4 regions of the Solibacillus ferritrahens genome follow, and region 1 is predicted to be linked to each of the others. Evidence: riboswitches for the same ligand, from Rfam matches in the RefSeq annotation. Region 1 holds a riboswitch; each other region holds the start of a gene.
What was found. A riboswitch is a leader RNA that binds a small molecule or an ion and turns the genes downstream of it on or off. The one in region 1 is predicted to bind S-adenosylmethionine.

Region 1 (5,941 bases):
AGATCGAATTAACTGCGGCAATAAAATTAATTTCCATTATGCTTATATAGAAAGAACTAACGAGAAAAAATCCACTAGTATAATGGAAACCAATGTTAGCGTTGTAGAAAAATAAAAAGAGGGTAGGACATAAGTAGAAATCTCATAGAATAAGAAGAAAACCCTCACTAAGAAATGGATATTTAATAAAATTGATTGGAGGGGCGAGTGTAGCTGACGGCTATCACCTTTCGCTACAAGCAAAGCTTCCTGCGGGAGTAGCGTGATGCCTGAGGCTACAGGCTCTGGCCACGCCCGTGGAAAGCGTCCCCGGAATGGGAATCAATTGTGTGTACAGCAAAAAAACATCATTTTTCTCTCAGAGAAAAATGATGTTTTTGATTTTGTTCCAGCCTCTTTAAACTTTCTATTACTTCCAGTTAAATCCTTTAGAAGCTAAGAAATTCTTAATATGCGGTCGTTTTTGTTCAATTAAATAGTCAGCCATTTGCTTCGTCCATGTAGCTATTTTTTGATTGGAAGAACGGCTTGCGTAATAGCTTTCCATTGTTGCATCGTATTCATCTAAAAGAGTTTCATACTTTTCAACGTTATAGCTGTTTTCGTGTAACACGGCATCTACTGGTAAACGTGGTTTTGTTTCGTTTCGTTTTGTAGGTGTCCCGATTGTCATTGCAAATAGTGGGAATACATTTTCCGGCAAGTTGAATAGGTCGCTAATCTCATTTGGATTTGTACGTGCACCGCCAATATAGCAAATACCGTAGCCCATTGCTTCTGCTGCAACAACGAAGTTTTGAGCAAATAGTGAAACATCTGCAACCCCTACAAGTAAGTTTTCCGCTGAGTCTGTGACGATGTTAACACCGTGCTTTTGACCTGCTGCTTGTAATCGCTTGAAGTCTACGCAAAATAGAAATGAGGCACCAGCTGTTTGGAATTGGAATTCATTCTTCGATAGCTCACCTAATTTTGCTTTCTTTTCTTCATCCGTTACCCATATAACACTATATGCTTGAACAAAGTGTGAGCTTGCTGCCATTTGGGCCGTTTCGATTAAATCAATGACCGTATCTTTTGAAATTACTTCACCTGTATATTTCCGAACAGATGAGTGACTACGTAACAATTCTCTCGTTTCCACATGAACATCTCCCTTTGTATGTATTAGAAAAGCTTAAAGGAACGATCCCTTTAAGCTTATTTTAGTCAATTTTCTATGTGAAGTCGATTATAATAGCCCAATCCATTTCCAGTAGGTTGCACTAAGAAGAAGTATTAAAATATAGCCAACGATTGTTAGCGGAATACCTGACTTCAAAAAATCCTTTGTTGTAAATGCGCCTGTACCATAAGCAAGCATGTTTTGTGGCGCGCTTACTGGTAATAGGAATCCGAAACAAATAACAAATTGCTGGATTAACACAAATCCAATTTGGTTTTCTACAGGCATCGGTAAACTAATAGCCAATGCAATAAATACGGGAATTAGTGCGGAAGCCAAGCTCGTCGCAGATGCAAAACCTAAATGAATGACAATGTTGAAAACAGTAACTAATGCAATGGTAGCTAAAATAGGCATTGTATCTAATCCAAGAGAACCGAAAATCGTATCGGACAGCCATGCGGCACCTTTTGTACTTAAAAGCGTCGTTCCGAGTGAAATACCAACTGCAAAAACAATCAATGTACCCCAATCAATACGGCTAGAAGCTTCTTTCCAATTGAATACACCAATTTTAGGTGTCAGTAAAAAGGCAATTGCCAATATGGTGATTGTTGTTGTATCAAATGGATGCAATTTTCCTTCTGTAGACCAGAAGAATAATAATAAAATAGATGTAATGATTAACGTGATTTCTTTGCGTTTTAATGGACCTAGCTCTTGTAATTGCACACCGATAATTTCTTTTCCGCCAGCGATATTATCCGTTTCTGGTTTTATTAATTTAATCATAACGAAGAATAATACAAATGACATGATAATAGAAAACGGCGCAGCATACATAAACCACCTGCCCCAGGAAATATCGACTCCAAATTCAGAGTTAATAAAACCAAGTGCTACTAAGTTTTGCGCAGCAGCAGTTTTAATCCCCACATTCCAAATTGAAACAGCTTGAGTAGCGGTAATAACTAACAACGCCGCAAGTCTACTTTCTTTTGATAAACCAAATGCAGCGACAACCCCTAATAGAATGGGTACAACTGCACCAGCACGAGCGGTCGCGCTTGGTACAACAAAGGCTAATACAATTGCTACTAAAATTGCGCCAACTACTAATGCTTTCGTTTTTGTTCCAACCAACGATAAAACCCACAGTGCAATACGCTTATGTAAGTTTGTAATTTGCATCGCTGCCGCTAAAAATAATGCGGCTCCGACTAATGCAACGGAGGAGCTACTAAATCCACCTAATGCTAATTTTAATGCTTCATTTGTACCCATTTGTACAGAAGGATCTTCCATACTCGGAGCCAAACCCAATAAAACAGCGATGGATGCCAAAATCATTGCAGAACTAACCGGATAGGCTACGGCTTCGGTTACCCATAATATAACGGCAAATGCTAAAATAGCTAATGCTCGTTGTCCAACAACGGGAAGATCTCCACCACTATTTGGAAGTAAAACAATTGTAATGAGTGCTGCAAACGCTAAAACTATCCATACAGGTTTTAAATTTCGTTTACTTGTCGCTTCTGTTGCCATACGTAACGCCTCACTTCATTTAAAGTTTTAGTTAAATAATAAATTAATAAGAAAAAATATACCCATTTTTCTAAAAGTCAAACGTATTCTTTATTTCCAATTGTAGGGGAAATCCTTTAACAATTATGATTATAGCACTTCCGAAAAATGATTAATGTTAATATTTGGTGAATAAATATCTTGAGAAAAATCTTGTTTTAAGCAGAAATTGTATAGAAGAGTATAATTATTTTAGTGTAGGGAGATAAACCATTTTTGAGAATAAAATTAAAATCAGAAAATTTTAATTTTTTGGTTGACTTATAGAATTACTCTGTTTTATACTGAAAATCAACGATGGAACATAAATCACATATCTCTTATCAAGAGCGGCGGAGGGAATAGGCCCTGAGATGCCCGGCAACCAGTGAGTGATCAACTGACTAAGGTGCTACATCCTACAAAATGGACAGTCATTTTGAAAGATAAGAGGAGGCAAACTTGCTCATACGCAAAACCCTCTTCTTAACTGAAGGGGGTTTTTTTCATTTAAAAAATCCTCCTCAAAAACACCGATTTCACCATCGAATAATTTTTAGGAGGTTATTAGAGTGACGAATTTAAGACCAGAAACTTTATTATTGCACGGGGGGCAAAAGCCAGATCCTGTGACGGGGGCAATTGCAGTTCCCGTATATCGTACAACTGCCTATGCATTCAATGACACTGCTCATGCGCAACGTCTATTTGCATTACAGGAAACGGGCAATATTTATTCTCGTATTATGAATCCGACAGTTGGGGCATTTGAAGAACGTGTTGCTTTACTTGAGGGTGGCACAGCTGCAGTAGGGCTATCATCTGGCGCAGCAGCAGTGGCATTCTCCATTTTAAATGTAGCCGGTGCAGGAGATGAAATTGTCGCAGCAGGTTCTCTTTACGGAGGGACATACAATTTATTCGCAACAACATTGCCACGCTACGGCATTACGGTCAAGTTTGTAGACGAATCAAATCCGGAAAATTTCCTAGCGGCAATTACTGATAAGACGAAAGCAATCTTTGCTGAAATTATCGGAAATCCAAGCTTGAAAGTACTGGATATTGAAGCGGTAGCAAACATCGCTCATGACAATGGTCTTCCTTTATTAATCGACAGCACATTTGCTTCCCCATATGGAAGTAATCCGATTGAATTCGGCGCGGATGTTGTCATTCATTCTGCAACAAAATGGATTGGCGGTCATGGAACGACGATTGGCGGGATTGTCGTTGATGCCGGGAAATTCGACTGGACGCAAGGAAGACATCCAGGATTTACGGAACCGGATACTTCTTACCATGGCCTACGCTACGGGATTGACACAGCAGGCGCTGCATTTGCGACAAAGCTTCGTGTTCAACTATTGCGTGATTTTGGTCCAACATTATCTGCTGACGCGGCATTTAATTTCCTACAAGGACTAGAAACGCTTCATTTGCGTATTGTCCGACATAACGAAAATACACAAAAAGTTGCAGAGTATTTAAGAAACCACCCATTTGTGGAATATGTAAATTACAACGGCTTTGAAGATTTTGCAACACATGATTTGGCGAAGAAATATTTGAAAAACGGCTTTGGATCGATTATTACGTTCGGCATTAAAGGCGGACGTGAAGCAGGTCGCCAAGTAATTGATAACGTGGAATTGTTCTCGCATGTAGCAAACGTTGGGGATGCCCGTTCATTAATTATCCATCCTGCTAGTACAACACACCAACAATTATCTGCAGAAGAATTAAAAGTAGCCGGTGTTTCAGAGGAGCTCATTCGCTTATCAATCGGTTTAGAGGCAGCAGAAGATATTATCGCGGATTTAGAACAGGCATTAGCGAAAGTTGCGGCTGAAGTAGGCGCAGAAACAAACGCATAAAACTTTAAAAAAGGCTTAGCTTTTCCCATTCGAGAAGCTAAGCAATTTTTAGAAAATTAATCCCTACTATTTATATAAGTTTTATTGACAAAGTTAATACCTAGTAATACAATTGGAATAATAAAACTACCAACCAAAATATTTGAAATAATGTTGCAGCATTATTGAAAGAAAAGGAGTTGTTCGACATGGGGAAAGTATACAGTGCACAAAATGTAGCAGCCTATATTATTTATGAATTAAACGAAGTAAAGGAATATATAAACGCTTGTGCAATTCAGCAAATTTTAGCGGATGTAAATGTCATGTGGCAAAAGGTTTTTGGGCATAGTGCTTTCTCAGAACAAACTCACAATCTAGAAACAACAGGCTATGTCATAAAGGAAGTGGATGAGGAGTATAACATTCATGGAAGTGCACATATTTTAACTCCTGCACGCGAATGGTTTTTAAAATACGGCGAGTTCCAGTTAGTGCAACGTCCATATGCGGTGCCAAATTACTCCGTAAAAGAAGAACTTGTTATGACAAAAATTTTAAATGCGCATCGTTTGCGCGTATATAATTCCGTAAATGTAGCAGTATAAAATAACTTTAAACACTAGCCAGAGAATTTCTGCTAGTGTTTTTGTTTACCCAATTTAGCTATTAAACAATAGAATTTAAATGAAATTTGACCGTTTACAGTAAACAAATGTCCTTCTAGGAGAGATTCTCCTTGTTTTCATGTATTATATAGGATAGAATTTCTTTAAGATAAATTATTTGAATTATTCGTCAATATATATGTGTTAAGAATTTGGAGGAGAAAGGCAATGGCAACAATCAAGGCAGCGATCTTAGGATTTGGCACAGTAGGTCAGGGAATTTACCATATTTTAAATGAGAAGAGGCAGGAGCTTCGCGAAAAGCTGGGTGTAGAACTGGAGGTCGCGAAGATTTTAGTGACTGATGCTAGTCGCGAGCGTGTACCGGGAACGATGCATTTAATGACCGAATCGATGGATAACGTACTGGAGGAAAGTGGCCTGCAAGTTGTATTTGAAGCGATTGTAAATGAAGAACCTGCATTCACTTACTTAAAACGAGCTGTTGAGGCTAAATGTCATGTCATTACAGCAAATAAAGTCATGCTTGCTAAACGGGGCGAAGAGCTTGAAGCATTAGCAAAGTTAAATGGTGTATTCATTGGCTTTGAGGCAACTGTAGCAGGTGGTGTACCTATTATAAAAACGATGAAAAATATCCTGCTTGTAAATGAAGTAAGATGCGTACAGGGAATCTTGAACGGAACAACAAACTACATCTTAACGAAAATGCGTGCGGAGGGCTG
Region 2 (5,941 bases), on a different contig from region 1:
GGAATTTATTTTCAGGATCACGGATTATTCGTGTCATTTGCTGCCATTCCCGATACCATTTAACAGTCACCATACTATTTAATGGTAACTGCTCCTTTAACTCCATCAATACATCTGTATTACGGGTGAAATATTGTATGCTCAATTCATGTTTTAATTTCACATTCGATGTTATAGCACTAAAGCTTGATAATGCATTGGATAGTTTCCCAGGCGCTAATTTAAAATGAAGCCACGGTGATGTAAGGACAACACCTGCGCATTCTATTTTATTTTTCTGCAGCACGTACGCTGCAATAGATGCGCCTAATCCATTACCTACAATAAAAAGAGGCAAATTATATTCTAGAGCAACCTTTAATAACACTTTTGTATAATTATAGTATTCTTCAAAATTTTCGTCATGATATCTTGCATACTTTCCTTGCTCACCATGCCCAGGCAAATCCCCCATTACTACATGGAAGCGAGCACTCCGAAATTTTTCGATTAACCATGCGTACCACCGATGCTGTTCATATGCACTATGTAGAATAACGACTACGGCTTTTGGTTGATGCTCTGTTTCCCATTTCCACATGGTCAATCCTCCTTACATAAAACAGTCTGCTATAATTTATTATATAAAGTTAAAAGATGATAATTGAAAATTAATAGTGATTTGATACGATTACAATAGCTATAATACATTCTATAAAAGAAAAGAGGAATTGAACATGATATACCCTTATAAAGATAAATCACCAAATATTCACCCAACTGCCTTTATTGCTGATTATGCAACAATTACTGGCGATGTGACAATAGGGGAAAATACTTCCATATGGTTTAATACAGTGATACGTGGTGATGTGAATAAAACAATTATTGGAGATCGAGTTAGTATTCAGGATTTAAGTTGTCTTCACCAAAGCCCTGCCTATCCGCTCATTATTGAAGATGAAGTAACAGTAGGTCATCAAGTAACATTACATAGCTGTACAATAAGAGAACGCGCTTTAATCGGTATGGGTTCCATCATTTTGGATGGTGCAGAAATAGGTGAAGGAGCATTTATTGGTGCAGGCAGTCTCGTACCACCTGGAAAAGTGATTCCTCCCAATTCTCTTGCTATGGGGCGCCCAGCAAAAGTTGTACGTGAAGTAAATGCAGAGGACCGGGCAGATATGGATCGCATAATTAATGAATACGTAGCGAAGGGACAATACTATAAATCACTACAGAAATGACATTTCGCTATCTTTCAACTCACCTACCATATAAATGAAGGAAGTATATTATTTTCCATAATAATAGAAAAGGAGCCGTCCATTTGACTGAACGCTCCTTTCCTCTTTAAAGTCCGGCTTTTTCTTTAAGTTCAGCCGCTTTATCTGTATTTTCCCATGGTACATCAATGTCTGTACGTCCGAAATGTCCGTATGCTGCTGTTTGTTTATAGATTGGTCGACGTAAATCCAGCATTTTAATAATTCCTGCCGGGCGTAAATCAAATAGCTCACGTACCCATTCTACGATTTTGGCAGATTCTACTTTACCAGTGCCGAATGTATCTACTGCAATTGATACTGGCTGCGCAACACCGATTGCATAAGCCAGTTGAACTTCTGCACGATCCGCTAATCCTGCCGCAACGATATTTTTTGCAACATAACGCGCTGCATATGCTGCAGAGCGGTCTACTTTCGTTGCATCTTTACCAGAGAATGCACCACCGCCGTGACGTGCGTAACCACCATACGTATCTACGATGATTTTACGACCTGTAAGACCAGCATCACCTTTTGGACCACCGATTACGAAACGACCTGTTGGATTAATGAAATATTTAGTTGCTTCATCTAATAATTCAGTAGGAACAACTGGTTTAATTACATGTTCTTTAATATCTTTTTGGATTTGTTCTAATGTTGCTTCTTCATCATGCTGTGTGGAAATAACGATTGTATCAACACGGACCGGTATATTATTTTCATCATATTCGATAGTAACTTGTGTTTTACCATCTGGACGTAAATACGTTAATTCTCCTGTTTTACGTACTTCCGTTAAACGACGCGCCAATTTATGTGCTAAAGAAATAGGCATAGGCATAAGTTCAGGCGTTTCATTGCAAGCGTAACCAAACATTAAACCTTGGTCTCCAGCACCGATTGATTCTAACTCATCATCCGTCATTGAACCTTCACGTGCTTCTAACGCTTGGTCTACACCTTGTGCAATATCCGGTGATTGTTCACCAACTGCAACTAGTACAGCTAAGTTCTCTGCATCAAAACCATATTTCCCGCGTGTATAGCCAATCTCTGCTACAGTATCACGGATAATCCCTTTCATATCTACATAAGTAGTAGTTGTAATTTCACCAGATACTAATACTAAGCCTGTTGTTACCGTAGTTTCACAAGCTACACGTGCATTTGGATCTGCTGCTAAAATGGCGTCTAAAATGGCATCCGAAATTTGATCGCAAATTTTATCTGGATGTCCTTCCGTTACACTTTCTGATGTAAACAGTCGACGATTTTTCATGTCATTTCCTCCTAATTCACTTTGGCAATTGTTTTATATTTTAAAACGAAAACGATACGGTACTCATTACCCATGCCCGCTTATATTTTCGATAAAGTAAATCCTACTTTTCAGAGTAGAAAATGGTTTTACCAATCAAGTCTCTAGAGCAGTATATTTTACTGCAAGGCGAGACACGATAAACGTCAAGCTTAATTGCTTTGACACGAGGTTTTGAAAGGTCATTTCTTATTTATATACAATTCATATTAAACAAAAAAATCCTTTCACTCATTAGCCGCGTTCATCACGCGTGAGGAAAGGATATATATGCTTCGTTACCTTTCACTCTTATCGTTCAAGGGTAATTTTGCCCTTGCATCAGGTTGGCACCAACACGCATATAATATGCACAGGTTGCCGGGTTTCATAGGGACCTGCCCCTCCACCAGCTCGGGATAAGAGTATCCGTTCAATTACACATCCTACCTAAAAAAATAAAGGCTGTCAATAAATTTTGTCCGATTTTAAACAGTTAAAAATTCCACAAAAAATAATTCATAATTAGTATAGATTATATCCTTCAATGTGTTATACTATTTTTGAATTAATAAACAACTCCCCTACTATAAGGGAATACTATAAAAAAGGATGGTATTTAATAGATGAATTCGGTAGAAATTGCTAACGAGCTGAAAGAACTTTTAAACGGGGAAAACATCAAAACTCAATTATCTGTTCCACAATTAGTTGAAAAAGCTACATCACGTGGAGAAGCAATGTTAACTGTTGAAGGCGCTTTACGTGCTGAAACAGGTAAATATACTGGTCGCTCACCTAAAGATAAATATATCGTTGAAGAAGAGAACTCTAAAGATAAAATAGATTGGGGTAAAGTTAACCGTCCTATCTCTTCAGAAGTATTTGATAAGCTTTATGTCAAAGTTGTAAACTACCTAAAAGAACGCGATGAATTATTTGTATTCAACGGTTTTGCGGGTGCTGACAAAGACTCTCAATTATCGATTAAAGTAATTAACGAATATGCTTGGCATAACCTATTTTGTCATCAATTATTCATCCGTCCTACAGCAGAAGAATTAGCTGCACATGTCTCTGACTTTACAATTGTTTCTGCTCCAAACTTTAAAGCAGATCCAGAAGTAGATGGAACTGGTTCGGAAACATTTATTATAACATCTCTTGAAAAGAAAATCATCTTAATCGGTGGTACTGAATACGCTGGCGAAATGAAAAAATCAATTTTCGGGATTATGAACTACTTATTACCAGAACAAGGTATTTTCCCAATGCACTGCTCTGCTAACGTTGGCGAAAAAGGCGACGTTTCATTATTCTTCGGTCTATCAGGTACTGGTAAAACAACTTTATCGGCTGATTGCGACCGCAAATTAATTGGGGATGATGAACACGGTTGGTCTGATAATGGTGTTTTCAACATTGAGGGTGGATGTTACGCAAAAACAATTAACCTCTCCGCTGAAAATGAACCAGAAATTTACAATGCAATTCGCTTCGGTTCTGTATTGGAAAATGTAGCGGTTGATTCAGAATCACGTATTTGTGATTATGATGATGGTTCTTTAACAGAAAATACTCGTGTTGCATACCCAATCGATTACATTGATAACATCGTATTACCATCAGTAGCAGGTCATCCAAACACAATTGTCTTCTTAACAGCTGATGCGTTTGGCGTATTGCCTCCTATTTCAAAATTAACGAAAGAGCAAGCGATGTACCACTTCTTAAGTGGCTTCACTTCAAAATTAGCAGGTACAGAACGTGGTGTTACTGAGCCAGAACCAGTATTCTCTACATGCTTCGGTTCACCATTCCTTCCACTTCCTGCAACAGTCTATGCAGATCAGTTAGGTAAGAAAATTGACGAGCATGGTTCACAAGTGTTCTTAGTAAACACAGGTTGGACAGGAGGAGAATACGGTGTTGGTAACCGTATGAAACTTGCCTATACTCGTACAATGGTACGCGCTGCCATTAACGGTGAATTAGACAATATTGAAACAACACAAGATGGAGTATTCGGTTTAAATATTCCAGTAGCTATTGAAGGAGTACCTTCTAGCGTATTAAATCCTCGTGCTGCATGGGCTGATACTGCTGCATACGACAAAAAGGCTACTGAACTTGCAGAGCTATTTAAAAACAACTTCACGAAATTTGCCGATGTTGATGAAGCTATCGTGAAAAAAGGCGGTCCATTAGTATAAATTACTAATGATTAGCTCGACATATTGTTTGACGATGTAGTCTGCACTAATACTACGACGTCAAACTTAAAAATATATCATAGTAAAAGGGATGTAGTGTATTTTCACACTGCATCCCTTTTTTGAATTACTGTTGTTTCATCCATTCACAGATTTTTTTCACTGTTTCTCTATTCAGCTTCGGTGGGTAATGATGTTTCAGCCTAGATGAATACCATGTCTCAACTTGTTTCCCTTCGCCTTTCATATATCGCTCCAATTGATAGGCATGTTCAATTTTGACATGTTGATCTTCAGCTCCATGTATAATCAATAGTGGTGATTGAACGTTTTCAATTTTGTATAATGGCGTACGGCTTTCATAGTTTTCTGGTACTTTATTTGGAGTCCCCCCCACTATTCTTTTTAATCCACGACGCATATCGATACGATCCCAATATGTTGCTGTTGCATCAGAGACGCCAGCCCATGTTACGACAGATTTTACATCATTACGTAATATTGCTGTCCATAGAGCCATTAAGCCTCCGCGAGAAAAACCAAACAAATTCACCTTTTCAACACGAATAAATTGTTTCAATACATCAAGACCGAAAACTGCATCATGGCGGTCATCACCCGCAAATTCGTCTTTTCCTTCCCCTCCACGATTTCCACGGTAATAGGGGGCAAATACGACGAATCCGTGCATCGCAAACTGGGCGATACGAGCAGGCCTAACCATCCCAATTGATTGTAAACCTCCACGTAAATATAAAAGGGCTTCATACTGTCCATGTGCTTTAGGACGTGCGAGCAATCCCTTCACACGCAACCCTTGTGACCAATATGTTACTTCATCCAAACGGACATGCGGATTTGGGGAAGGATATTGATGCATTGATAAAATTTCACCATTGGCGTTCATAATTTTTCACTTCCTGCAGCATCTTTTTCATACCTTCATCTCGCATATAGAAGCTTAAATTTGGCTGTTGGCAAAGCTCCTCTTCCGTTAACCACAAAATACCTTCTGTTTCATAGTCTCCTACAAAGGGCTCGATTTCCTTTACTTTCGCTGTAAAAACCGCCTTGCAAAACGGAATATTATCGTGAACAATATAGTAAGCGAACCATTCAACATCCTCGATTATTACATTGGCTTCCTCATATACTTCTCGGATAGCTGCTTGCACTAG
Region 3 (5,941 bases), on a different contig from region 1:
TGTAGGTGCATCTAAACGTGCATTTGAATTAGCAGTAGCTTATACAAACCAACGTCAACAATTCAAAACTAAATTATCGGATTTCAACTTAACAAAAGAAAAGATCGCATCAATGGCTTCTCACATTTATGCATCAGAATCTTTAAACTATCGTACAGTTGGTTACTTTGAAGATCGCTTGAATCAGTTATCAGACGAAGAACAAAAAGACGGTAAAGCAATTGCTGGAGCGATCGCTGAGTATGCAATTGAGTGCTCGATCGCAAAAGTATTCGGTTCTGAAACTTTGGATTACGTAGCAGACGAAGCAGTTCAATTACATGGTGGTTATGGCTTTATGGCTGAATACGAAGTAGAGCGCATTTACCGTGACTCACGTATTAACCGTATTTTCGAAGGTACAAATGAAATTAACCGTATGATCGTGCCAGGCACTTTCATGAAAAAAGCGCTAAAAGGTGAATTACCTCTATTACAAGTAGCACAGGAATTACAAAATGAATTATTAATGCTTATGCCGGAAGAAATCGGTAACGAAGCATTAGAGCAAGAAAAATATTTAGTGAAAAATGCGAAGAAAATTGCTGTACTTGCAGCAGGTGCAGCAGCACAACGCTACGGTGCCAAACTAGATGCAGAGCAAGAAATTCTAGTAAACATTGCAAACATTGCGAACCAATTATATGCAATGGAATCTGTAGTGATCCGTACACAAAAAGCAATTGAGCGTGACGGTGAAGGAAAAGCGGCACAAAAAATTCTTTATACACAAATCTTCTGCCAAGAAGCATTTGCAGAAATCGAAAAAGAAGCAAAAGAAACATTAATCGCTTCAGTTGAAGGCGATGATGCACGTATGATCTTATCAGCATTACGTAAATTAACACGTAACAACCCTTACAACTTAATTCCGAAAAAGCGTGAAGCAGCAGCGAAATTAATCGATGCTGAAAAATATGTAGTTTAATAGATAGAATATAATCGGATGCAGGAAGCTGTATCCGATTTTTTCTACGGAATAGATTTTCTAATAAAACGAAAAAAGTTCTAATATACTTTAAACGGTGCTAATTTAAATCGCATGTTCTAATAAAAGTGGCTGTTTTTCTAATATGTTTTCAAAAGTTTCGAATAAGAAAATGATTACTTCTTAAAAGCATTCGAGATATTCTAATATCATCAAAAATCTTCTAATATTAATTAATTTCAATATAACTCCCACAATGTAATTCCAATTTTGATTTGTTTTTCTATATCCGTTACAATAAGGGAAAATCAATGGTAAAGAGGAGTTCATTTATGACAGTGAAATTTATCCAATATCCAAAATGTACTACATGTAAAAAAGCACAGAAATGGTTAGATGAAAACGATGTTCAATATGAAAATATTCACATTGTTGAACAAACGCCTACTAAAGAACAACTTAAAGCGTATTATGAAGCGAGTGGGGTACCTTTAAAGAAATTCTTTAATACTTCAGGTATGAAATATCGTGAGCTGGAACTAAAAGACAAATTGCCTTCAATGTCTGAAGATGAGCAATTGGAGTTATTAGCTTCAGAGGGTATGCTAATTAAGCGTCCGATTGTAACAGATGGTAAAAAATTAACATTAGGTTTTAAGGAGTCTGACTTCTCGGAAACATGGAAATAAACCGGTATTCACGTTGTATTTCCGAACGAAATATGGCAAAATGAAGTTGAATGTACTACATAATAATGGAGGTTTTTTAATGAGCACACCTAAAGAATTACTTTATTCAAAAGAGCATGAGTGGGTAAAAATGGAAGACGGCAAAGCAACAATCGGGATTACGGATTTTGCGCAATCTGAATTAGGGGACATCGTGTTTGTCGAGTTACCGGAAGTAGGCGACGAAATTTCAAAGGATCAGCCATTCGGCAGTGTAGAATCTGTTAAAACTGTTTCGGAACTTTATGCGCCAATCTCAGGTAAAGTTGTTGCTATTAACGAAGAACTTTTAGACAACCCAGAATACGTAAATGAATCTCCATACGGAACTGCTTGGATGGTTACGATTGAAGTAACAAACGATGCAGAAGTTGAAGAATTAATGGATGCAGATGCTTATTCTGCATTAATTGAACAATAAATATTTAAACACCAAAGCCTAAAAGTTAAAGGTTTTGGTGTTTTTTTGATATTGTATAGATAGCCGTAATTGATGAAAGGAAGCGTATCTTTATGGGAAAATGCATTGTAGTTGAAGGACGAGCTGATAAAATGAGGTTAATACCCCTATTGGCTGAAGAAGTTACTATTCTTTGTACAAACGGAACAATAAGCGAAGTCAATTTAATCGAATTACTAGAAGACTATGAGCATTATGAAATTGTAACAATGTTTGATGCAGACAAGAATGGTGAAAAGTTAAGAAAACTAATGAACCGAGCATATCCTGAAGTAAAACAGCTTATCATACCTCAAGAATATGTAGAGGTTGAAAAAACGCCTACTATAATTTTACGGAACTTATTAATACAAGCAAAATTTTCAATAAAAGAAGGATGACTTATATATGGAACAATGGTCAAGAGAGCAGTGGGAACAAAATATACAACAATATGATCAAACAGCATTTTTTCTATACACTCCAATGTGTGGTACTTGTGAGATATCTGAAAAAATGCTAAAAGTAATCGAGAAATTACTACCAGATTTACCATTAGGTATGGCAAATATCAATTATATAGAAGGTTTGGCCAACGATTTGAAAATTGAAAGCGTACCTTGTTTAATTGTTTCTGAGAATGGAAAAGTGATAAAAAAGTTATATGCATTTAAATCCGTACCATTTTTGTATGAAATATTAAAAAAGTAATTGACGTCTTCTCTTTAGCATGATAAAGTAACAGACATAATAATAAAACTTAATAACGTTACTCTTATAAAGAGAGGTGGAGGGAAGTGCCCTATGAAGCCCGGCAACCAGCATTTTATGCAAAGGTGCCAATTCACACAAAGTTTAAACTTTGAAAGATGAGAGAACGGTTTACCGTATAAATTTTTATGTGAAACCTTTCTACTTGTCGTGAGTAGGAAGGTTTTTTTGGTGTAATTTTATTTTCGAAGATGCGAAAAAAACACCAAAAACATTATATTGAAATTACAGGTAGGTTATTTCAAGAGAAGGGGTACAACGCATGATTGATATACAAAATATCACGAAAGTATATAACACAAAAAACGGTGAGCTTACAGCGGTAGACAATGTTAGCTTATCCATAAAAAAAGGAGAAATATACGGTATTATCGGCTACAGTGGTGCTGGTAAAAGTACAATGATCCGCCTATTAAATGGTCTGGAAAAACCTTCAACAGGTTCAGTTATTGTAGGTGGACAGGATATTTCTAAAGCTTCAGGGGCAAAGTTAAGAGAAGCACGCCAAAAAATTAGTATGATATTTCAGCACTTTAATTTGCTTTGGTCACGTACAGTCGAAGAAAATATCGCATTTCCTCTTGAAATCGCAGGTGTTTCAAAAACTCAGCGTGAAAAGCGAGTAGAAGAGCTTATTGAACTTGTAGGTTTAAAAGGAAGAGGAAGAGCCTATCCATCTCAACTTTCAGGTGGTCAAAAACAACGTGTCGGTATAGCCCGCGCATTAGCGAACAACCCGGAAGTTCTACTATGTGATGAAGCCACTTCAGCACTTGATCCTGAGACGACGGATTCGATTTTAGAGCTATTACTAGATATTAATAAAAAGATCGGTTTAACAATTGTATTGATTACCCATGAAATGCATGTTATTCGCAAAATCTGTAACCGTGTGGCTGTTATGGAGGCAGGGAAAGTAGTGGAACAGGGAGATGTGCTACAGGTTTTCCAAAATCCACAAGCGCCGATCACAAAAAATTTCGTTTCACAGGCTTCTGGGGAAACACAGGAAATGCAAGCCTCACTAGAGCAAATCTTAGCGAACTATCCAGCAGGGAAAATTGCCAAATTAACATTTGCAGAGGCAACGACAGAACAGCCGGTTATCTCTCAGATGATCAAGCAATTTGACATAGTTGTTAATATCGTTCACGGGAAAATCTCCAATACAACTGGTGGTTCATTCGGTACGTTATTTATTCATATCGATGGTGAGCAACATGAAGTAGAGAAGGCATTAAACTTCTTAACTAAGCAGGAAATTCAAACGGAGGTGATTGAGCATGCTTAATCAATTATTTCCGAACGTTGACTGGGGTAAAATGCTTGATGCAACATACGAAACTGTTTATATGACAGCTGTAGCGACAGTCATTACATTTATCCTCGGAATTCTAATAGGAATTGTATTGTTTTTAACAAGCGACAACCAGTTATGGGCAAATAAAATCGTTCACTTTTTAACAGGATCACTCGTAAATATTTTCCGTTCGATTCCTTTTATCGTATTAATTATTTTGTTAATTCCATTTACAAAGTTTTTACTGGGAACAATTCGGGGTGCCAATGCAGCATTACCAGCGCTTATTATCGGAGCGGCACCATTTTATGCCCGCATGGTATTAATCGCACTAAGAGAAATTGATAAAGGTGTTATCGAAGCAGCGCGCTCGATGGGAGCCAAAACATCGACTATTATTTGGAAAGTACTAATTCCGGAAAGCTTACCAGCACTAATTTCCGGTATAACAGTAACAGCAGTTGCTTTAGTCGGCTATACAGCAATGGCTGGCATTATTGGAGCAGGTGGACTAGGGAATTTGGCGTTCCTTGATGGATTCCAGCGTAACCGTACAGATGTCACGCTTATGGCGACAGTCTTAATATTAGTTGTAGTATTCATTATTCAATATATTGGTGACTTTATTACGGTAAAAGTGGATAAACGATAGTTCGTGACTTACAGGTCATAATTATATAAGCCAAAGTTTTTTGAACAATAATAAACGCAAACTTACAAGAGTGCGCGTTTATACATTCAATTTACTGAATATAAAAATTGTTCGGTTAATAATGGCTAAAAATAACAAATAGAGATAGGGGTAAAAACAGATGAAAAAATTATTATCAAGCATTATTTTAGGAGCTTCAGTCTTAGCATTAGCAGCATGTGGAGGAGATGACGATACACTAAAAGTCGGTGCTTCAAATACACCGCACGCGGTAATCTTAGAAAAAGTAAAACCAATTTTAGAGGAACAAGGCATTGAGCTGGAGATTGCTACATATACAGATTATGTCCTTCCGAACCAAGATCTAGAAAATGGTGATATAGACGCAAACTACTTCCAGCACATTCCCTACTTCGAAGCACAAAAAGCAGATTTCGATTATGATTTTGCAAATGCTGGTGGTATTCATATCGAGCCAATCGGCGTATATTCTAAAAAGTACAATTCATTGGATGAACTTCCTGAAGGGGCAACGATTTTACTGTCAAACTCAGTAGCAGATCATGGACGTATGCTTTCATTACTTGAAGCACAAGGTCTAATTACATTAGCAGATGGTATTGATAAAACAAAAGCAGAAACAAAAGACATCGTAGATAATCCGAAAAACTTCGTATTTGATGCAAACACTGCAGCTGAACTATTAGTGCAAATGTATGAAAATGAAGAAGGTGATGCTGTATTAATCAACTCGAACTTTGCAATTGATAATGGCATTAACCCACTGGAAGATTCAATCGCAATCGAATCAAGTGAATCACCGTATGTAAATATTATTGCTGTAAAGTCTGGTGAAGAGGATTCTAAAGAAATTAAAGCATTAGTAGATGCATTACGTTCAAAAGAAATTCAAGATTTTATCCTTGAAGAATGGGGCGGCTCTGTAGTACCAGTTTCAGGCGAATAAAATATATGGAGTTGCTTTATTTAGGCACTTACTGCAAAGAGATTAGCTGAGAAGATTCTCAACTAATCTCTTTTTTTCATTGGAATCTTGTTAAACGTGAGTAAAATTTAGACACAA
Region 4 (5,941 bases), on a different contig from region 1:
ATTGTTCCTACAACAAGTGCGGCACCGTATTTTTTCACAAGTGGCATTACCGCATCAAAGCGCTCTTCCCCATCTTCCAAGTTAATGGAGTTGATAATCGCTTTACCTTGCGAGAACTTTAGTGCAACTTCCATTACTTTTTCGTCGGTTGAATCTATTACGAGTGGCACCTTTACCTTTTTTACAACTTCCTGCATAAAATTTTTCATATCTTCTACTTCATCACGGTCTGGGTTTGCTAAACAAATATCAATTACATGCGCCCCATTCTTCACTTGCGCACGTGCAATTTCCGCTGCTTCCTCAAACTTCCCGTCAACAATCAAGTTTTTAAATTTACGCGAACCAATTACGTTTGTTCGCTCTCCGATAAATAACGGACGCATCGATTCATCATATTGCAAAGGCTCAATACCCGATACGACATGTCCATGTGTAATGGCTTTCGGCTCGCGTGGTTTATGGCCTTCTACTGCTTTTCGAATTGCTGCAATATGCGCAGGTGTCGTCCCGCAACATCCGCCGACAATGTTTAGCCAGCCTTTTTCTGCGAAACCTTTCAATTTTTTGGATAATGAATCCGGCGTTTCATGATAACAACCTTCCTCATCCGGTAAACCGGCATTTGGGTAACAACTAATATAACCAGTCGAAAGCTCTGCCAACGAACGAATATGATCGGTCATAAATTCCGGACCTGTCGCACAGTTTAATCCGACAGACAATGGTTTAATATGTTCAATCGAGATATAAAATGCCTCAATTGATTGTCCAGCAAGCGTTGTTCCCATTGGCTCAATTGTCCCTGAAATCATAACTGGCAGCTCTTTACCAAGCTCCTCAAATGCCCGGTGGATTGCAATCGTCCCCGCTTTCACATTAAGCATATCTTGAGAAGTTTCAAGCAAAATTAAATCTGCCCCTGCTTCAGTTAATGCTTTTGCTTGGATATAAAAGTTTTCTTCTAGCTCTTCAAATGTAATACCGCCTGTTACCGACAATGTTTTTGTCGTAGGGCCGATTGCACCTGCGACAAAACGTGGCCATTCTGCTGTTGAAAATTCTTTCGCAGCTTGTAATGCGATTTTGACTGCATTCTTATTAATTTCAACTGCCTTATCTCCTAAATCATACTCATTTAAAACGAGCGGTGTACCTCCAAACGTATTTGTACAAATAATGTCTGCCCCTGCAGCTAAGTATTCGCGGTGAATCTTACCTAATACATCAGGTCTTGTCAGCACCAGGTTTTCATTACAACCGTCTAATTCTTCTCCACCAAAGTCTTCATATGTTAAATTTTCTGCCTGAAGCATCGTCCCCATGGCACCATCGATGATTAAGATTCTTTTTTGTAATTGCTCATGAATTGGGTGATTATACATTTGACTGAACTCCTTTACTTTCCACATCATATTGTTTTACATATTCCATTAATTCCAGTGTCATTTCATAACGTAAGAACGGGGTAATTAAATAAATCCCATTAAAGTATTTGCACGCTGTATCGAGCAATTCTTTCGCAATGGCAATGCCTTCTGCTGTAGCTGCATCTTTATCGTCCCCACAGGCTGCCATACGAGCAAGTACTTCATCAGATAGTTTAATCCCCGGCACTTCATGGTGTAAAAACTCTGCACTGCGTGATGAGGTAAGCGGCATAATTCCAATATAAATCGGCGTATCCAAATGCTTCGTCGCCTCATAAATTTCGATTATTTTTTCTTTCGTATAAACCGGCTGCGAAATGAAATAATCGGCACCATGTTCAATTTTCTTCTCTAAACGGGCTACTGCACGGTCCAGTACACGCACATTCGGATTAAATGCAGCGGCCACAGAAAAATCGGCTTGTTTTCTTAACGATTTCCCTGTAAATGAACCACCTTTATTTAACTGCTTAATTAACGAAATTAGCTCCATTGAAGACACATCATATACACTCGTTGCACCCGGGAAGTCTCCAACTTTCGTCGGGTCTCCTGTTATGACAAGAATATCATGTAGCTCCAAAGCATTCAGTCCCATTAAATGCGATTGAAGACCAATTAAATTACGGTCACGACATGTTAAATGCGGCAATGAACGAATACCATGTTCCTTCAAAATAGCCGCCATCGCAATATTGCTTATACGGGGTGAAGCAAGCGAATTATCGGCCATCATAATAACGTCCGCCCCTGCGTTCGCCAATTGTTTTGCCCCTTCAACAAAGCCTTCAATTTCAAGATGTCGTGGTGTATCAAGCTCCACAATAACAGAACGCTCACGTTTTGCTTTTTCATGAAGCGGTTCCTGCTTTCGAGGTTCTGCAATACGAACAAATTGCGTATGGCCATGCTTTTCCTCTTTTGTTTCAACTGGCGTTAAATTTGCTAAATATTTTTTTACTGCTGCTATATGCTTCGGCGTAGTCCCACAACAACCACCAATTAAACGCACCCCTTGGTTTACAAGCTCTACAGCTGCACGTGCAAAATAATCGGTTTCTGATTCATATACAACACGCCCATCTTCTATATCTAAAAGAGAAGCATTTGGGTATGCCGATAGAAAGGCGGTTTTAGGTAGATTTACCCCTTCAAAAGCCTGAATTGTATGAAATGGCCCTAAACGGCAATTGCTTCCAACAATATCTGCACCTACTCGTTCAAGGTCTTGTAGTGCTTCGTTTAATGTCATTTGATTTTGAAGTACACCTGGCTCCTGCATCGTTACTTGTGCAATAATCGGTAAATCGGTCATTGAACGTAATAGATGGACACAATGCGATAATTCTTCAAAATCGTAATACGTTTCCAGTAAGAATCCATCCGGTTCACCAGCTAGTAATACTTCCACTTGCTCTTGAAAGGCAGCTAAGATTTCATCTAATGTTGCATCACTTTTTCGAATCCCTCGAATGCCACCGATTGTTGCCAGAACATACTGTCCCCCCGGAGCAGCTGCTCGCTTCGCAATCTTCAGCGCAGCTTCGTTAAATTCCTTTACACGACTTTCAAAACCATATCGAGCTAACTTAATCGCATTCGCTCCATATGTATTTGTTTGAATAATGTCTGCACCTACAGCAATATATTCACTATGAATTTTCTCGATAATTTCAGGCCGTGCAATATTCATTTCCTCATGGCAGTAATCCAACCCATAGGAATAAAGTAAAGTTCCAATTGCTCCATCCGCCGTTAAAACGCGTGTTTTTAAATCTTGTAGTAAACCCATTGCTTCCACTCCATCATTCACAGTATTTTCAGTATATTTTTAATACAAAAAAGCCTTCTTTCATTAAGCAAAAGAAGGCTTGATAGTTGTCAGTCGTCAACTTAATCCCTTCTCATCTTCTGGCAATCGCCACTGGATTTAGCACCTGACATAATGTTGGTTGCTGAAGTTTCAACGGGCCAGTCCCTCAACTTCTCTCGATAAGAAATTATATGAATTTTTCTAAAATTTAAAATTAAAAATTATTTAAGTAATCATATCGTTATCTAAATAAGACGTCAATACCCTTTAGCCGAATAAAGTATTTCTTTACATAATTCGTGTAATAATTTGTTCCGCCGTTTTTTTACCATTTTGAATACATGCACCAATCCCTACCCCAAAGTAGGAACATCCAGCTAAAAGCAGATTCGGGTAGTGCACTTGTAAATAATCTACAACTTTTGATAACGCTTCATTATGCGCTAAATCATAACGGGGCATCTGATTGATCCATTTCGTAACATTTACGACGGTCGGTTTCGCTTCAATACCCAAACTTAATCGGATATCCTCCATTGCGACTTTCTTCAACTCTTCATCAGGCATTGCTACCAGCTCTTCATATCGCGGATTAATGTTTTTATAAAATAAACGAACGAGCAGATTCCCTTCTGCTGACGTATGCTTCCATTTACGACTTGTCCATGTAGATGCATTGCATACTAAATCACTATTATGGGAGACAATAAAACCTGTACCGTCTGCTGGTAAAACATTGTCCGGTACATCAAAGCCAACATACATCGTTAAAGCAGATGCCGTTGTAAACTTTTCAAGCTGTACATCCAAATTGTCGTCTTGCAATACAGTACGTACTGTATCATTTGGTACGGCAAGAACAACGATATCCGCTATAATCGTTTCGTTTTCTAAAACGACTTCATACTGTCTGCCTACTTTTCGTATTAGCTCTGTTGCGGTCCTTTTTATGAATTCCACTTCTGGCAACTGCTCTTCAAGACGGTCAATTAATGTAGATAAACCCTTTCGAAAAGAAATAAACTTCTTATCTGCTGCTTTTTCAAACTGCTCGCGATTTGCTTCAAAACCATTCATAATCGACCCATAATTATTTTTATAATCTACTAAATAAGGTAACGTTGACGCTAAGCTCAGCTGATATAAATCACCTGAATAAACCCCTGCCAATACAGGAGCAATTTGTTTTTGCACAATTTCTTCACCTAAAAAATATTCTAAAAATGAACCAATTGAACTTTCCTTTGTAAAATCTTTATTTGGAATTTCAATATCCTGTAATGCCCTTTTCTTTCCTTCTTCTGAAATTAACGTGCTCGACATAAGTGATTCCACACTCATCGGAATGCCGAATGTTGACCCTGCGGGAATAGCATGCAGCTCATTATTAGTATGAATGTAAGAAATGCCTGTTTCGTTATAAACAAGCTCCGATTCAAAGTTAAGCTCTTTCACTAGCTCTAGCACATTGGGATGACGCGCTACAATGGAATCCGCACCGGTTTCCATAATAAATCCCTCTTCATACTCTGAATGTATTTTTCCGCCTAAATACTGATTTTTCTCTATTAATACTAACCGCGCTTCAATATTCTTTTCATGCATTTGATTTTTTAAATAGTGCATCGTACATAATCCAGTAATCCCGCCACCTACAACTACTACTGTTTTCATGTTGTTCTCTCCTATTTCGTTCACTTTTTCTTCTCTTAGTATAATCGTTTTCACCAGAGATATGGACAGGCAGATAAAACAATTTTCAAAATTTAAAGTCATCGCTTATAATTTCAAATTAAAAAGCTATGCAAAAAGGAAGAACCTTTCGCATAGCTTTCTTTTAAGTTATTCTAAGTCGTGCGAAATTTGCGCCAATGAATCTGCAGAATTTGTTACTAAATCAAAGGCACCCGCAAGTTCTACTATAACGTCTCCAATTAGCCCCACCTCTTGCTCGACTAAATCATTTTGCTTTTTCGTCTCAACCATTGAATTAACAATAGCATTAAACTGAACTTCAGTAGATTTCATACTTTCTTCCCCGATAAGTATCGCTGCTTTTATTTCCTGCAATGATTCGAGTAGCTTTGTCGTTCGGATATCTGTATTTTGCAACAGTCCCTCTACATTTATTGCTGAATTTTTCGTCTGCTCCGATAGTTTCCGCACTTCCCCGGCTACAACACCAAAGCCTTTACCAGCTTCTCCAGCACGGGCTGCTTCTATCGCTGCATTTAGCGCCAATAAATTAGTTTGATTCGCAATGTTTGTTACTATACCCATCGTGGATTCCATCTCTTTTGATATGTCAGCTAGTTTATCTATTTCTGACGAAATCGTTGCTACTGATTGATTGATTGCAGTCATACTCTCTGATTGATGCTGAACTTGAGCTTTCCCTTGATTTGCCTGTTCTGTAGCCACCGATGAAATATCACTCGCTTTTTTCGAATGGGATACAATGACCATGGATTGTGCACTCAGTTGTTGGAACGATGCATTTGTTTGCTCAGACATTGTCGCTAAATTAGAGGAAGATTCAATAATAGCATTTCCTATTTTACGTTTTTCCTCTACTAGCTTTTCTTCCTTTCTTTCCACTACTGCTTCATATTCTTCTAAAACAACTTGCTGCTCTAGGTTTAATATTTTCGATATGGCTGCAAGCGTAAGAAAACGTTGCTCGTCGTTCTTAATATTT

Region 2: linked by a shared signal. The riboswitch ahead of metK (methionine adenosyltransferase) and the one ahead of SNE38_RS11870 (O-acetylhomoserine aminocarboxypropyltransferase/cysteine synthase family protein) in region 1 are both predicted to bind S-adenosylmethionine.
Region 3: linked by a shared signal. The riboswitch ahead of SNE38_RS00270 (methionine ABC transporter ATP-binding protein) and the one ahead of SNE38_RS11870 (O-acetylhomoserine aminocarboxypropyltransferase/cysteine synthase family protein) in region 1 are both predicted to bind S-adenosylmethionine.
Region 4: linked by a shared signal. The riboswitch ahead of SNE38_RS16750 (bifunctional homocysteine S-methyltransferase/methylenetetrahydrofolate reductase) and the one ahead of SNE38_RS11870 (O-acetylhomoserine aminocarboxypropyltransferase/cysteine synthase family protein) in region 1 are both predicted to bind S-adenosylmethionine.

What each region holds. Positions count from the first base shown of each region.
Region 1 covers NZ_JAXCLE010000011.1:17,750-23,690, reverse strand. The annotation lists gene nfsA (oxygen-insensitive NADPH nitroreductase) at 410-1,144, opposite strand; gene SNE38_RS11875 (DASS family sodium-coupled anion symporter) at 1,232-2,713, opposite strand; SAM riboswitch class I at 3,070-3,184, shown strand; gene SNE38_RS11870 (O-acetylhomoserine aminocarboxypropyltransferase/cysteine synthase family protein) at 3,304-4,608, shown strand; gene SNE38_RS11865 (hypothetical protein) at 4,797-5,195, shown strand; gene SNE38_RS11860 (homoserine dehydrogenase) at 5,424-5,941, shown strand, end outside.
Region 2 covers NZ_JAXCLE010000025.1:31,392-37,332, forward strand. The annotation lists gene SNE38_RS17430 (alpha/beta hydrolase) at 1-580, opposite strand, end outside; gene SNE38_RS17435 (gamma carbonic anhydrase) at 717-1,229, shown strand; gene metK (methionine adenosyltransferase) at 1,336-2,532, opposite strand; SAM riboswitch class I at 2,860-2,976, opposite strand; gene pckA (phosphoenolpyruvate carboxykinase (ATP)) at 3,177-4,763, shown strand; gene SNE38_RS17450 (alpha/beta hydrolase family protein) at 4,891-5,670, opposite strand; gene SNE38_RS17455 (NUDIX hydrolase) at 5,654-5,941, opposite strand, start outside.
Region 3 covers NZ_JAXCLE010000001.1:47,052-52,992, reverse strand. The annotation lists gene SNE38_RS00295 (acyl-CoA dehydrogenase family protein) at 1-967, shown strand, start outside; gene SNE38_RS00290 (arsenate reductase family protein) at 1,300-1,656, shown strand; gene gcvH (glycine cleavage system protein GcvH) at 1,736-2,116, shown strand; gene SNE38_RS00280 (toprim domain-containing protein) at 2,209-2,535, shown strand; gene SNE38_RS00275 (thioredoxin family protein) at 2,543-2,845, shown strand; SAM riboswitch class I at 2,907-3,010, shown strand; gene SNE38_RS00270 (methionine ABC transporter ATP-binding protein) at 3,168-4,196, shown strand; gene SNE38_RS00265 (methionine ABC transporter permease) at 4,189-4,857, shown strand; gene SNE38_RS00260 (MetQ/NlpA family ABC transporter substrate-binding protein) at 5,018-5,824, shown strand; gene SNE38_RS00255 (LysR family transcriptional regulator) at 5,901-5,941, opposite strand, start outside.
Region 4 covers NZ_JAXCLE010000022.1:17,961-23,901, reverse strand. The annotation lists gene metH (methionine synthase) at 1-1,385, opposite strand, end outside; gene SNE38_RS16750 (bifunctional homocysteine S-methyltransferase/methylenetetrahydrofolate reductase) at 1,378-3,222, opposite strand; SAM riboswitch class I at 3,332-3,429, opposite strand; gene hemG (protoporphyrinogen oxidase) at 3,532-4,917, opposite strand; gene SNE38_RS16740 (globin-coupled sensor protein) at 5,086-5,941, opposite strand, start outside.